Regions from separate parts of the Arthrobacter sp. SE2 genome, predicted to be linked through region 1. Evidence: riboswitches for the same ligand, from Rfam matches in the RefSeq annotation. Region 1 holds a riboswitch; the other holds the start of a gene.
The links. A riboswitch is a leader RNA that binds a small molecule or an ion and turns the genes downstream of it on or off. The one in region 1 is predicted to bind S-adenosylmethionine.
Positions count from the first base shown of each region.

Region 2: another riboswitch for S-adenosylmethionine. It lies ahead of AC4CS3_RS01020 (aminotransferase class V-fold PLP-dependent enzyme); the one in region 1 lies ahead of AC4CS3_RS18405 (DUF1737 domain-containing protein).

Region 1 covers NZ_JBZAYA010000015.1:55,065-60,979, reverse strand. The annotation lists gene AC4CS3_RS18435 (UDP-N-acetylglucosamine 1-carboxyvinyltransferase) at 1-18, shown strand, start outside; gene AC4CS3_RS18430 (hypothetical protein) at 74-208, opposite strand; gene AC4CS3_RS18425 (hypothetical protein) at 245-655, opposite strand; gene AC4CS3_RS18420 (glutamate--cysteine ligase) at 1,122-2,435, shown strand; gene AC4CS3_RS18415 (O-succinylhomoserine sulfhydrylase) at 2,445-3,653, opposite strand; gene AC4CS3_RS18410 (rhodanese-like domain-containing protein) at 3,654-4,064, opposite strand; gene AC4CS3_RS18405 (DUF1737 domain-containing protein) at 4,061-4,318, opposite strand; SAM riboswitch class IV at 4,329-4,441, opposite strand; gene AC4CS3_RS18400 (hypothetical protein) at 4,512-4,871, opposite strand; gene AC4CS3_RS18395 (Lrp/AsnC family transcriptional regulator) at 4,927-5,358, shown strand; gene ocd (ornithine cyclodeaminase) at 5,521-5,915, shown strand, end outside.
Region 2 covers NZ_JBZAYA010000001.1:209,281-215,195, forward strand. The annotation lists gene rsgA (ribosome small subunit-dependent GTPase A) at 1-397, shown strand, start outside; gene hisN (histidinol-phosphatase) at 457-1,269, shown strand; SAM riboswitch class IV at 1,431-1,543, shown strand; gene AC4CS3_RS01020 (aminotransferase class V-fold PLP-dependent enzyme) at 1,579-3,003, shown strand; gene AC4CS3_RS01025 (class I SAM-dependent methyltransferase) at 3,054-3,830, shown strand; gene AC4CS3_RS01030 (metal-dependent transcriptional regulator) at 3,860-4,573, shown strand; gene AC4CS3_RS01035 (MFS transporter) at 4,644-5,915, opposite strand, start outside.

The sequences.
Region 1 (5,915 bases):
GAGTACTTCCAGGACTGACCGCGTCGGATGGCGGTTCTGAGTTCGGACTTCCAGCGGAATCCGGCGTTGCCCGTCACCGCCGGGCGTCGTCCAAGGCGAGGACGGCACGGATTTCCTCCATCACCAGCTCCGGATTGTTCCAAATCTTTTCGGGAGCGAAGCTCAGGACGTCAATGCCACGTGCCTGTGCAGCGTTCAGTCGGGCCATGTCCTTTCTCCAGGCCTCCCGGGAGCCGTGGAAGGCTTAGCCGTTGACTTCAACGATGAGCCGCCGTCCAATCAGGAAGTCCACACGTCCCACGCCGCGGATTTGGACTTGCCGGCGGAATGTCAGGCCTTCTGACTCAAACAGCAGACGGGGGCTGATCTCGGGCACGGATTCGGACAGGCCGTCGGCCTTGGCCAGAAGCCTTCTGGCGTTTCCGTAGTAGTTGGCGGAGACTTCGCTTTCTAGCATGGCCAGCGCGATACCGAACTGCTGCATGGCCGATTGCGCAATCGAAATGGCATCCACCTCGGATAAACAGACCAATGCGTGGATCACAGTATCCTCGACGGATGCCAAGGGGACGGAAGTCTCCGGAGACAGGCGAAGGCCGCCATGCCGGACGAAGCCCCTGCCCCGGCAGTGTCGCGTAGCCAGATGCAGACGCATGGGCTTGTCCTTTATCCACAGGCCGTAACGTAGGGCTGCACTTGCGCACGTGACATGCCCGTTATTGAGTATTGCCGCGAGGTATTCCGGATCCGCTGACGGGAGGGCCCCCACGCCTTTTCGTGGTTGGTGTGCCCCAGCGGAGGCAAGCTTGTGGATGGCTGAGGGCGTATAGCCGTTGGCGCGCAGCAGACCCACGCGAGTGACCCCACCCACTGAAGCAAGGAATTCCAAGGCATCCATGGATCCAGCTAGCCATGGAACTCCAGCTGATGCGCCAAGGAATATGGCGTATGTGGACGAATTGGCCGACATTCTGCTGGATCATCCCCGGGTTGGCTTTCGACCATGCCCGGAAAGTAAGGGTTGTCCTCTGCTGCTGCCGGAATGATCCGGCAGAATCCGTCGGACGGGCCGCAAAATCCCGATCTGTCTCCGCAAGGGTGCCATGGCGCACAATTGATCCGTGCGCACTTTTGGTGTGGAAGAGGAATTGCTGATCGTCGATCCCGTGACCGGCGAGCCGCTCGCGCTTGCCGACGCGCTCCTCTCGGCCCCCGCGCCCGCCCCCGACGGCACGGCCCACGACGGCCGCGACGGCACGGCCCACGACGGCCGCGACGGCACGGCCCACGATGGCCCCGCCCAGGACAGTCCCGACACCGGTCCGCCCCTTGAGGAGATCGACGGCCCCGATACCGGCCTAAGCCACGAGCTCAAGCTTGAACAGATCGAAACCCAGACCCGGCCATGCCGCAGTTACGCCGAGCTCCTGCACCAGATCCGCAGGGCGCGGGGCCTCGCGAGCCATGCCGCCCGGCGCCACGGCGCAAGGATCGCCGCGTTGGCCACCTCGCCCGTGGACGCCGCGTTGCACACCACCCCGGATCCCCGCTACGCCATTATGCTCGAACGTTTCGGCATCACGGCGCACGAACAGCTCACCTGCGGATTCCACGTCCACACTTCGATCGAGTCCCCGGAGGAAGGCGTGATGGTGCTTGACAGGATCCGGGACAAGCTCGCTGTCTTCACGGCGATGAGCGCCAATTCTCCTTACTGGCGGGGTCTGGCTACCGGTTTTGAGAGCTACCGGACGCAGGCGTGGAACCGCTGGCCTTCGTCGGGGCCGTCAGCCATCTTCGGTTCCTTGGCCGCTTACCGACGCGTTGTCAGGAGGCTCATCGAAACGGGAGTGTTGCTGGACGAGGGGATGGTCTACTTCGACGCCAGGCTGTCCCGGCACGTTCCCACGGTGGAGGTCCGGGTGGCCGATGTCTGCCTACGGGCCGAGGATGCGGCGCTCATCGCGGTGCTCGTCAGGGCCTTGGTCGAGACTTCTGTTCGTGAATACCATGCCGGAATAGAGCCGGCGGCCGTGCCCACGGCGCTTTTGCGGATGGCGTCCTGGCAGGCAAGCAACTTCGGACTTCGCACCGAACTGCTGGACTTCGGAACGTTCCGCCCGGAGCCCGCCGCGGACGTCGTCTGGTCGTTGGTGGAGTACCTGGAACCTGTCCTCGCTGAACAGGGCGAATTCGACTTGGTCCAAGCCGGCGTGGCGGCCATCCTGGGCCGTGGCAACGGCGCTATCGAACAGCGTGGTGTTGCCGGGCGCTGGAGCGAGACCAACGGGGGCGCGCCCGACGCCGCCGGGCTGGCCGCCGTCGTCGAGCACGCCGTTCAGATCACGATGCGCTCGGAGAGGGACGAGAGCGACACCAAGCCGCAGCCCGTCCTCACCTGGGTGCGCCAAGACTGGCGCGAAGCGCCGGGTTAACCCGCCGAGCTAAACCTCCTTGAGGGCCCGCTCCAGGTCCCCGATGAGGTCGTCCACATCCTCCAGCCCCACCGAAAGCCGCACGACGCCGTCGCTCAGGCCAATGGCCGCGCGGCCTTCCGGACCCATGGCGCGGTGCGTGGTGGTGGCGGGGTGGGTGATGAGGGACTTGGAGTCGCCCAGGTTGTTCGAGATATCGATCACGGCGAGCCCGTCCAGCAGCGCGAAGGCGGCCTCTTTCGCCGATCGCCCGGCAGAGGGGAGCAGCTCGAAGGTGAGCACGGTTCCGCCGGCCTTCATTTGCTTCGCGGCGAGCTCGAACTGCGGGTGCGACTTCAACAGCGGGTACTTGACCCAGCTGATGGCCGGCTGTTCCTCAAGCCATTCGGCGATCCGCAACGCAGACGCCGAGGAGTGATTGACGCGCAGCGCCATCGTCTCCAGGCCCTTGGTCAGGACCCAGGCGTTGAACGCGGAAAGCGACGGCCCGGTGTGCCGCATGAGCTGCTTCACGGGACCGTCGATGAATTCCTTGGTGCCCAGGATTGCTCCGCCCAGGACCCGGCCCTGGCCATCGATGTGCTTGGTGCCCGAGTAGACAATCACGTCCGCGCCGAGATCGCCGCAGCGCTGCAGCAGCGGAGTGGCGAAGACGTTGTCGACGACGACGGTAGCGCCCGCCGCGTGGGCTAGTTCGCTCACCGCTGCAATGTCCACGATTTCCTGCATGGGGTTCGACGGCGACTCGAAGAACACTGCCGTTGTCGGCTCGGACAATGCGGCACGCCACTGGTCCAGGTCCGGGCCGTCCACGAAGACGGTCTCGACGCCCCAACGGGGCAGGATCTCGTTGAGGATCACGAAGCAGGAACCGAAGAGCGAGCGGGCGGCAACCACGCGGTCGCCGGCGGCCAGCAACGCACCGAGGGCGGTGAAGACAGCGGACATGCCCGACGCCGTCGCGAAACACGCTTCGGTGCCTTCGAGCAGGCGGAGTCGCTCCTGGAAAGTGGCCACGGAGGGGTTGCCGTAACGGGAGTAGACGAAGCGCTCGTCCTCGCCCGTGAATGCGCGCTCTGCGGCTGCGGCGGACTCATAGACGAAGCCGGAGTTCAGGAAGACGGCCTCGGACGTTTCTTGGAAGTTGGTGCGGTCAAGACCGCCGCGGACTGCCTGGGTGTCAGGGCTCCAGCCGGCGGCGTCAGGATTGAAAGTCACTTAGATGTTCCCCAGGTTCGTCGGAAGTCCACGGTTTTTCCAGCCGTTCACGGTTCGCTCGCCGTAGCGGTCCGGTTCGCCCTCGAAGCCCTCGAGGACGTTGTAGGCGGTGTAGCCGGCCTGTGTTGCGGCGATCGCAGCGGCGATGGAACGCTGGCCGGAGCGGCACAGGAAGACCAGTTCGGTGCCGTCCGCTTCCGGAGCCTGCTGCTTCAGATCGTCGATGAAGCGTGAGTTGGGGATCCCGCCGGCCAGGTTCCACTGGATGAACAAGGGATCGTTCTCGGTGGCTTTGGTGTCCGGGATCCCGATGTGTGCCCACTCGCCTTCGGTGCGGACGTCCACCAGGATGGCGCCTTGTTCCAGTTTGGCCCAGGCGTCGTGCGGGCTGAGGTCGCCTGCATAGCTCATGCGTGGCCCTCGCCGTCGAACTCTTCATCAAGCTGGTCTACTGCATTGGCAACTGCTGCGTCCGCGCTGGCGATCGCTGCGGGGAGGACGATGGCCTGCGCCACAATCACGTCACTGCCGTTGAAGGTCGCGGCTGGGCTGCCGTGCAACACATATCCCTCCGCGAGGGCGGTGGAGATCCGCTCGCAGAAATCCTTCGTGTCAGGGCCCGTGATGAGACGGTACGAGAGTTTTTCTTCGGTGGGTTCAGGCATTGGTGCTCCTCAGTCACGCTTGCAGTTCGAAAGTGTCGATACGCCGAGTAGTCACCTGAGGCACCCCGCCGGAGAGAGGGTTGCCGACCAGCAAGTCAGGGCTTCGCGCTGGTGCTCATTACTCAAGAAGAAAATAACATCCACGACGGCGGCCTGCATCACCGGCCGTCGTCATGTTCCGTAACCGGGGGTCTTAGGCGTCGGTTTCTTTCGGCAGCGGTTCAAGGCTTGCCTGGATCCGGGGTGGAATGGCGTCAAACCGCGACGCTACTCCCGTAGGCGAGTAATGGAAAGTGGAACCTTGGTGCTTCCGGATTTCCAGCAACTCGTGCACGGATATCCCGGTGGCCGTGGCGAGCGCGTGCAGCGAGAGGCTGTTGTGATGAGCCAAGGCAAAAACCACACCCGACAGGGCTTCGAAACCTTCTGTCTCGTAGATTTCCTTCACCAAGTTGGACATGCCGTTTGCATCATCGATTGATCCCGCTGACGCACCAGTCGCCATGGCCGTCAGCGACCATGCAGCAGAGTCGGGGCTGATGTAGATGCTCATGTCGATACCCTACGGACTCAGGCCCGCTTGGGGAATGGGCGATACGTTTATCTTTATGGCAGCACTCACCGACCTTGACCGTCAGCTCCTCTCCGCCCTCCGGGAGGACGGCAGGGCGTCCGTGGCGAGCCTCGCGCGTAAGCTGGGCGTAGCCAGGGCCACTGTGAATAGCCGGCTCGAGCGTCTTGTCTCCTCGGGAACCATCGTTGGTTTCACTGCCAGGGTGCGCGACGAGGTCGATCCACTTGCGATTAGGGCTATTGCGCTCATAGCAGTGGAGGGAAGATCGGCCGACAAAGTCATTCGCCAGCTCAGGGGGCTTCCCGAGATTTGGGCGCTGCACACCACGAACGGCGGTTGGGATCTCGTGGCCGAGCTGCGCACGGAAAGCCTCAGCGACTTTGACCAGGTGTTGGGCAGGATCCGCGGCATCGAGGGGATCGTCAATAGCGAGACGAGCCTGTTGCTCAGTTCCGTCCTGCGGTAGCCGTCCGGATGACGGACGCCTGTATCCAATGAGCATTATGTAAAGACGTGTTCATCATTTTGTCCAGCTTTTCAATGAAAAGTACGTACTTTGGCAATTGTGGATGCATATCGCCGCTCCGTAGCCTCGTAGCAACAGTGCTTGTAAGGGAAAGGAGCGCACATGACGCGCTTTGTCGATGTCCGCAATATGGTTCGCTGGACGGCCGGGCGAGGCCCGGAGACCATCATCTCGGAGATGATTCGATACTTGGAAGACGACTTCCGGCGGTGGGAATCTTTTGACAAGACTCCGCGGGTGGCAAGTCACACGCCATTTGGGGTCATCGAGTTGATGCCCACCAGCGACCGGGAAACATACGGCTTCAAGTATGTAAATGGACACCCTTCGAATCCAGCGCGTGGCTTCCAGACGGTGACAGCTTTCGGTGTCCTGTCCGACGTCCATAACGGCTACCCGACGTTCCTCGCAGAGATGACTGTGCTGACAGCGCTGCGGACGGCGGCCACGTCCGGGATGGTCGCGAAGAAACTCGCCTGCCCCGATGCCCGCATCAT
Region 2 (5,915 bases), on a different contig from region 1:
GAATGCCCTCACCGGCGCCGAGCGCGCCACGGGCGGGGTCAACGCGGTGACGGGGCGCGGACGGCACACCTCGTCCTCTGCCCTTGCTCTGAAACTCAGCGACGCCCCTGGCGGCAGCTGGATCATCGATACGCCCGGCATCCGCTCCTTCGGCCTCGCCCACGTGAACCCGGACCGCATCCTGCATGCCTTCCCGGATCTGGAACCCGGAACCGAAATGTGCGAGCGAGGCTGCAAGCACGATGCTTCCGCGGTTCGATGCGGACTGGATTCCTGGGTCGCCGACGGCCACGCCGGCGAGGCAGGCCCGGCCCGCTTGGCGTCGTTGCGCCGGCTCCTCGGCGCGGACCCGCGCATGGAAGCCCAGGAGACCAAGGAATTGGGTACCGTCAACTAACTGCGCGCTTGCCGTCCTACCTCCCCGGCTCACCGGCGAATAGACGGTAGTTTGGAACCATGACCCAACCCGATTCGAGCTACAACGACGACCTGCGGCTGGCACACGTCCTGGCCGACTCCGTCGATTCCCTGACAATGGAGCGGTTCAAGGCCCTGGACCTCCAGGTCGAGACCAAACCCGACCTGAGCCCCGTCACCGATGCAGACAAAGCCGCCGAAGAAGCAATCCGCGGGCAGCTCTCCCGTTCCCGCCCCCGCGACGCCGTCCTCGGGGAAGAATTCGGCAGCACGGGCCACGGCTCGCGGCGTTGGATCATCGATCCCATTGACGGGACCAAGAACTTCGTGCGTGGCGTACCCGTCTGGGCTACGCTGATCGCCCTCGTGGACGAGGGCGAGGTAGTAGTGGGGCTCGTGAGCGCTCCGGCGCTCGGCAAGCGTTGGTGGGCGGCCAAGGGCTCGGGCGCCTACATGGGCCGGTCGCTGGCCGCAGCCACCCGGTTGAAGGTTTCCAACGTGTCGCGGCTCGAAGACGCCTCGCTTTCCTACTCCGAGCTTTCCGAGTGGAAGCAGCACGATAAGCTGGACAACTTCCTGGGCCTCGAGAACGATGTCTGGCGCAGCCGTGCGTACGGCGACTTCTGGTCCTACTGCCTCGTGGCCGAGGGCGCCGTGGACATCGCCGCCGAGCCGGAACTCCAGGTCTACGACATGGCGGCTTTGGTGCCGATCGTGACGGAAGCCGGGGGGCGCTTCACGTCCCTGGACGGTGCGGATGGTCCCTTCGGCGGAAACGCCGTGGCCACTAACTCGATCCTGCACTCCGAGGTCCTCAAGAGGCTCAACCCCGAGCTCGACGACCTCCTCTAGTCCGCTCTCTCCACTGAATAAACGACGGCGGACGCCCACTTTTGGGGGTGTCCGCCGTTTTTTCTTCGGCAGAAGGCACACTTTTCCGGCGGTGTAATAATCCGCTTAACAATCGCCGGTCACATTGGAATGAGCCTTGCTGGTGTCCTACGCTCTTTACAGGTCACGAGTGCCAGCGCGAAACCCCGGTTTGCTGGCCGGCAACCCTCCATCGCGGCGGGGTGCCCCGGGTGACGACCCGGCCGGTCCGGAACGGATGCGGCAAGCGCGGACCCCCTGCACGCAGGGGTCCCTCTTGAGTGAGGTCCCATGAGCACAGCCACATTTACTTCCCCGGCTCTTTCGCTGAACAACGAATCTGCACAGCACCGCGGTGAAACCCTCCCCCGGGCATCGCGCCCGCTCGCCGCGGTCACCGGCGCGGAGTTGCAGGCACCCTTGATCCAGGGCGGCCACATCCGCTACGCCAACCTTGACTACGGCGCTTCCGCACCTGCGCTGACCGTGGTTTCCGCGTACCTCAACGAGATCCTGCCGTACTACGCGAGCGTCCACCGCGGCGCAGGCTATGCCTCCCAAATCAGCACCTCGGTCTATGAAAACGCCCGCAACATCGTCCGTGACTTCGTTGGCGGCCGGCCGGACGATTCGGTCATTTTCACTCGCAACACCACCGATTCCCTCAATCTACTGGCCGGCTGCCTGCCAGTTGAGGACGGTCGACACATTGGCGAAGTCCTTTACCTGGACATTGAGCACCACGCCAATCTCCTCCCGTGGCAAAGTGTCCCCCACCGCAGCATCGTTGCCGCGGGAACGTTGTCCGAGACCGTCGCCAATGTCCGCACGGCGCTCTCCCACGGCGGCGTCAGCCTTCTGGCTGTCACCGGCGCGTCAAACGTGACCGGCGAAATCCTGCCCATCAAGGAACTCGCTGCCTTGGCCCACGAATTCGGGGCGCGGATTGTGGTGGACGCGGCGCAACTCGCCCCGCACCGCAGAATCGACATCGCCGCAGCGGATGTCGACTACTTGGTTTTCTCTGGGCACAAGCTTTATGCACCGTTCGGCGCAGGTGTCCTGGTGGGTCGTCCCGACTGGCTCGACGCCGGCACACCGCACCTGGCCGGAGGCGGGGCCGTCCGCGAAGCGCGCCTCGATTCGGTCAGCTGGGCCACAGGACCGGCCAGGCACGAAGGCGGCTCGCCGAACGTACTCGGCGCGGCCACCCTCGCCCGGGCCACGCAGGTCATTGCCAGCCTCGACCACGATGAATGGCACGCCCACGAGGCCGCCATCCGCTCGCATCTGGTCGACGGCCTCAAGGAAATCGACGGCGTGACCGTACACCAGATCTTCAGCGACACGGATCCCCAGGACACCATCGGCGTCGTGAACTTCTCGCTCCAGGGCTACGACGCCGGACTTGTGGCTGCCTATCTTGCGGCCGAGCACGGCATTGGCCTGCGCGACGGACGCTTTTGCGCCCACCCGTTGCTCAAGCGCCTCGGCCTTCCCTCCGGATCCCTGCGAGCCAGTTTCGGCGTGGGCTCGCGCTTGGAAGACGCCACCCGGCTCATCGCGGGCATCCAGGCGCTCAAGAGCAATGGCCTCGGCTGGGACTACGTGGTGGATGCCGGCCGGTGGGTGCCGGCGAACGACCACCGAAGCTACCCGGAGTGGGCTCCCAACACTCCCGGGACCGCGGGCGCCGCTCCCTGCAGCACCGACTGATTGCGGTAGATTCGTAGGGTATTTTTCCTGTCCTACGAAGGAGTTCCTGCGTGGCCCCGCGACCCAAAGGCACGTCAGCTGGCCCGAAGCTCTATGAGGAGCGGCGCCTTGAACTCGGTCAGAGTTTCCAGGACGGCGGAGAACACTATGACCGTGTCAGGCCCGGCTACCCTGCGGATTCAGCTGACTGGCTGCTGCCTGAAGGCGCGCGGGACGTGGCAGACATCGGCGCCGGCACGGGGAAGTTCACGTCGCTCCTTGTCGAGCGCGGGCTGGCTGTGTCCGCAGTGGACCCTTCCACGGACATGCTCACCCAGCTGCGCAAAACGTATCCACAAGTGGTCGCCCTGGAGGGCACGGCCGAGGCAACTGGACTGGCGGACTCAGCATTCGACGTCGTCAGCGTTGCCCAGGCCTGGCACTGGTGCGATCCCCTCGCCGCCAGCACCGAGATCGCCCGGATCCTTCGACCCCAGGGCGTTATCGGCTTGATCTGGAACCAATTGGACACTTCAGTGCCCTGGGTCCATCGCTTGTCCCGCATCATGCATGCCGGCGATGTCCACAAACCGGACTTCCGGCCTGTGGTGGGCCCGGAGTTCGCCGGGCTTGAAAGTCACTTGACGCGCTGGGAGGATCCCGTGACTCCGGCCGATATCCTCGAACTCGTGAAGTCGCGCAGCTACTATCTGAGGGCGAATGACGCCACCCGGGCCAAGGTCATGGGCAATCTTCAGTGGTACCTCTTCGAACATCTGGGCCATGCCGAGGGCGAGGTCATCCCGTTGCCTTATCTCACGCAGAGCTGGCGGGCGCGGAAAGTCTGATTCGGCCGGTTCACGATAGGCTTGGAACCGTGAAGACCAGTGCGCCCTCCTCCTCGATCGAGGACTACGTCAAGGTCATCTACTCCTTTACGGAGTGGCAGGACAAACCCATCACGTCCTCACAGCTCGCGCAGCGGCTCGGTGTCGCCAATTCCTCCGTCTCGGAGATGGTCCGCAAACTCAAGGACCAAGGCCTGGTGGACCACCAGCCCTACAGCGCCATTACTTTGACCCCCCAGGGAATGCAGCTTGCCCTGGGCATGGTCCGCCGGCACCGCCTGATCGAGACCTACCTCGTGAGGGAGTTGGGCTACAGCTGGGATGAAGTCCACGACGAGGCCGAGATGCTCGAGCACGCTGTCTCGGACACGTTCATCGATCGCATGGCCGCCAAGCTGGGCAACCCCGGACGCGATCCCCATGGTGACCCCATCCCCGCTGCGGACGGTTCGGTGAGCCTGCCGCATGCGCACCGGATGATCGAGCTCGACGACGGCCATTCCGGGAAGATCACCCGGATCAGCGACGAAAACCCGGAGCTGCTGCGGTACCTGTCTGCCGAGGAAATCGACCTCGATGCCAGCATCGAGGTGATTGGCCGCAAACCGTTCGGCGGTGCGCTGGTGGTGCGGATCGGAAAAGGTCCGGGCAGCCGCGACTACGATCTCGCCGATGAGGTCGCCTCGGCGCTCTGGGTGGCCACGGACGCTGTCCACGAAGGCTGCGTCCTCGCGGAACGCTGACGAAGCTGTGTACTGAAATGCCCGTGTCTTAGAAAGCGTGTCTTAGAAAGCGTGTCTTAGAAAGCGCTGTTCAGGCGCGCTGGGCGGCCGTCCCGCCGTCGTCGGCGGCTGGACCTTCCGGAGAGTCCATCACCGCAGCGCCCAAGACCGGGTTCCGGATCCCGACGGCGGATGCCGCCGCCCCGAGGAAGAACAGCACAGCGGTGACCACCACGGCGTTCATGAGACCTTGGCGGGTGAAGACCGGGCCGATGATGAGCCCTGCAAATGCGATGCAGATCAAGCCTGCGATGCGGGCCACGGCGTTGTTCACTGCGGAGCCGATCCCTGCCTCTTCAGTGGGTACCGCGCCCAGGATGGCCGCAGTGAGGGGCGCCACCAAGGTGCTGAGGCCGATCCCGAAGACGATCTGCCCGGGCAGCACTTGCGTCCAGTAGTTCAAGGGCTCCTGGACGGCCAACGTCATGAGAAAACCGATTCCACAGATGAACGGGCCGGCCGCCATGAACCACCGCGGACCGTACCTGCCGGCGAGTCCGCCGAAGAATGAGGCCGTGAGCATCAGGAGGACCGTCGCGGGGAGCAACGCGATGCCGGCAGTGGTTGCTTTCATCCCTCCCACTTGCTGCAGGTAGATGCCTACGGCGAAGAAGCCGAGGGACAAGGCGCCGTAAATGGCCAGCGTGGCGATGTTTCCCCAACCGAAATTACGGATCCCGAAGAGCCGAAGGGGCAGCATTGGTTCCGGGGTCCTGGCTTCGTGGACCAGGAAGAAGACCAGGCCAACGGCTCCAACGACGAGAGGCATCCAGACCACCATGTTGCTCCAGCCCATGCGCCCTTGTTCGATGAAAGCGTAGACCGGGCCACCGAGTCCCACCATGGCCAGGAATGCGCCGAGGTAATCGATCTTCTTGCTTGTGTCCGTGGCGGCATCGGACTTCCGCAGCCCCGCGAGGATCGGCCAAACGGCGACGGCCGGAATCACATTGATAAAGAAGATGACGCGCCAGGACAGCAGGTCGACCGATGCGCCGCCGATCAGCGGGGCAACGATGGCGGCCGCGCTGGTCCAACCGGACCATTGGCCGATTGCCTTGGACTGCGCAGGCCCGGAGAAGAACGTGACGATCATGGCGAGCGAACTCGGGACAAGCAGTGCCCCGGCAATCCCCTGCAGGGCCCTCGATATCACCAGCACCTCCCCGTTCCAGGCGAGACCGCACATGACGGAGGTGAGGGTGAAGCCGGCGAGTCCCCATTCCAGGATGCGCGCACGGCCGAAGTGGTCGGACAGGGATCCGGCGACCAGTATTAGCGCGCCGAGGGTCAAAAGGTAGGC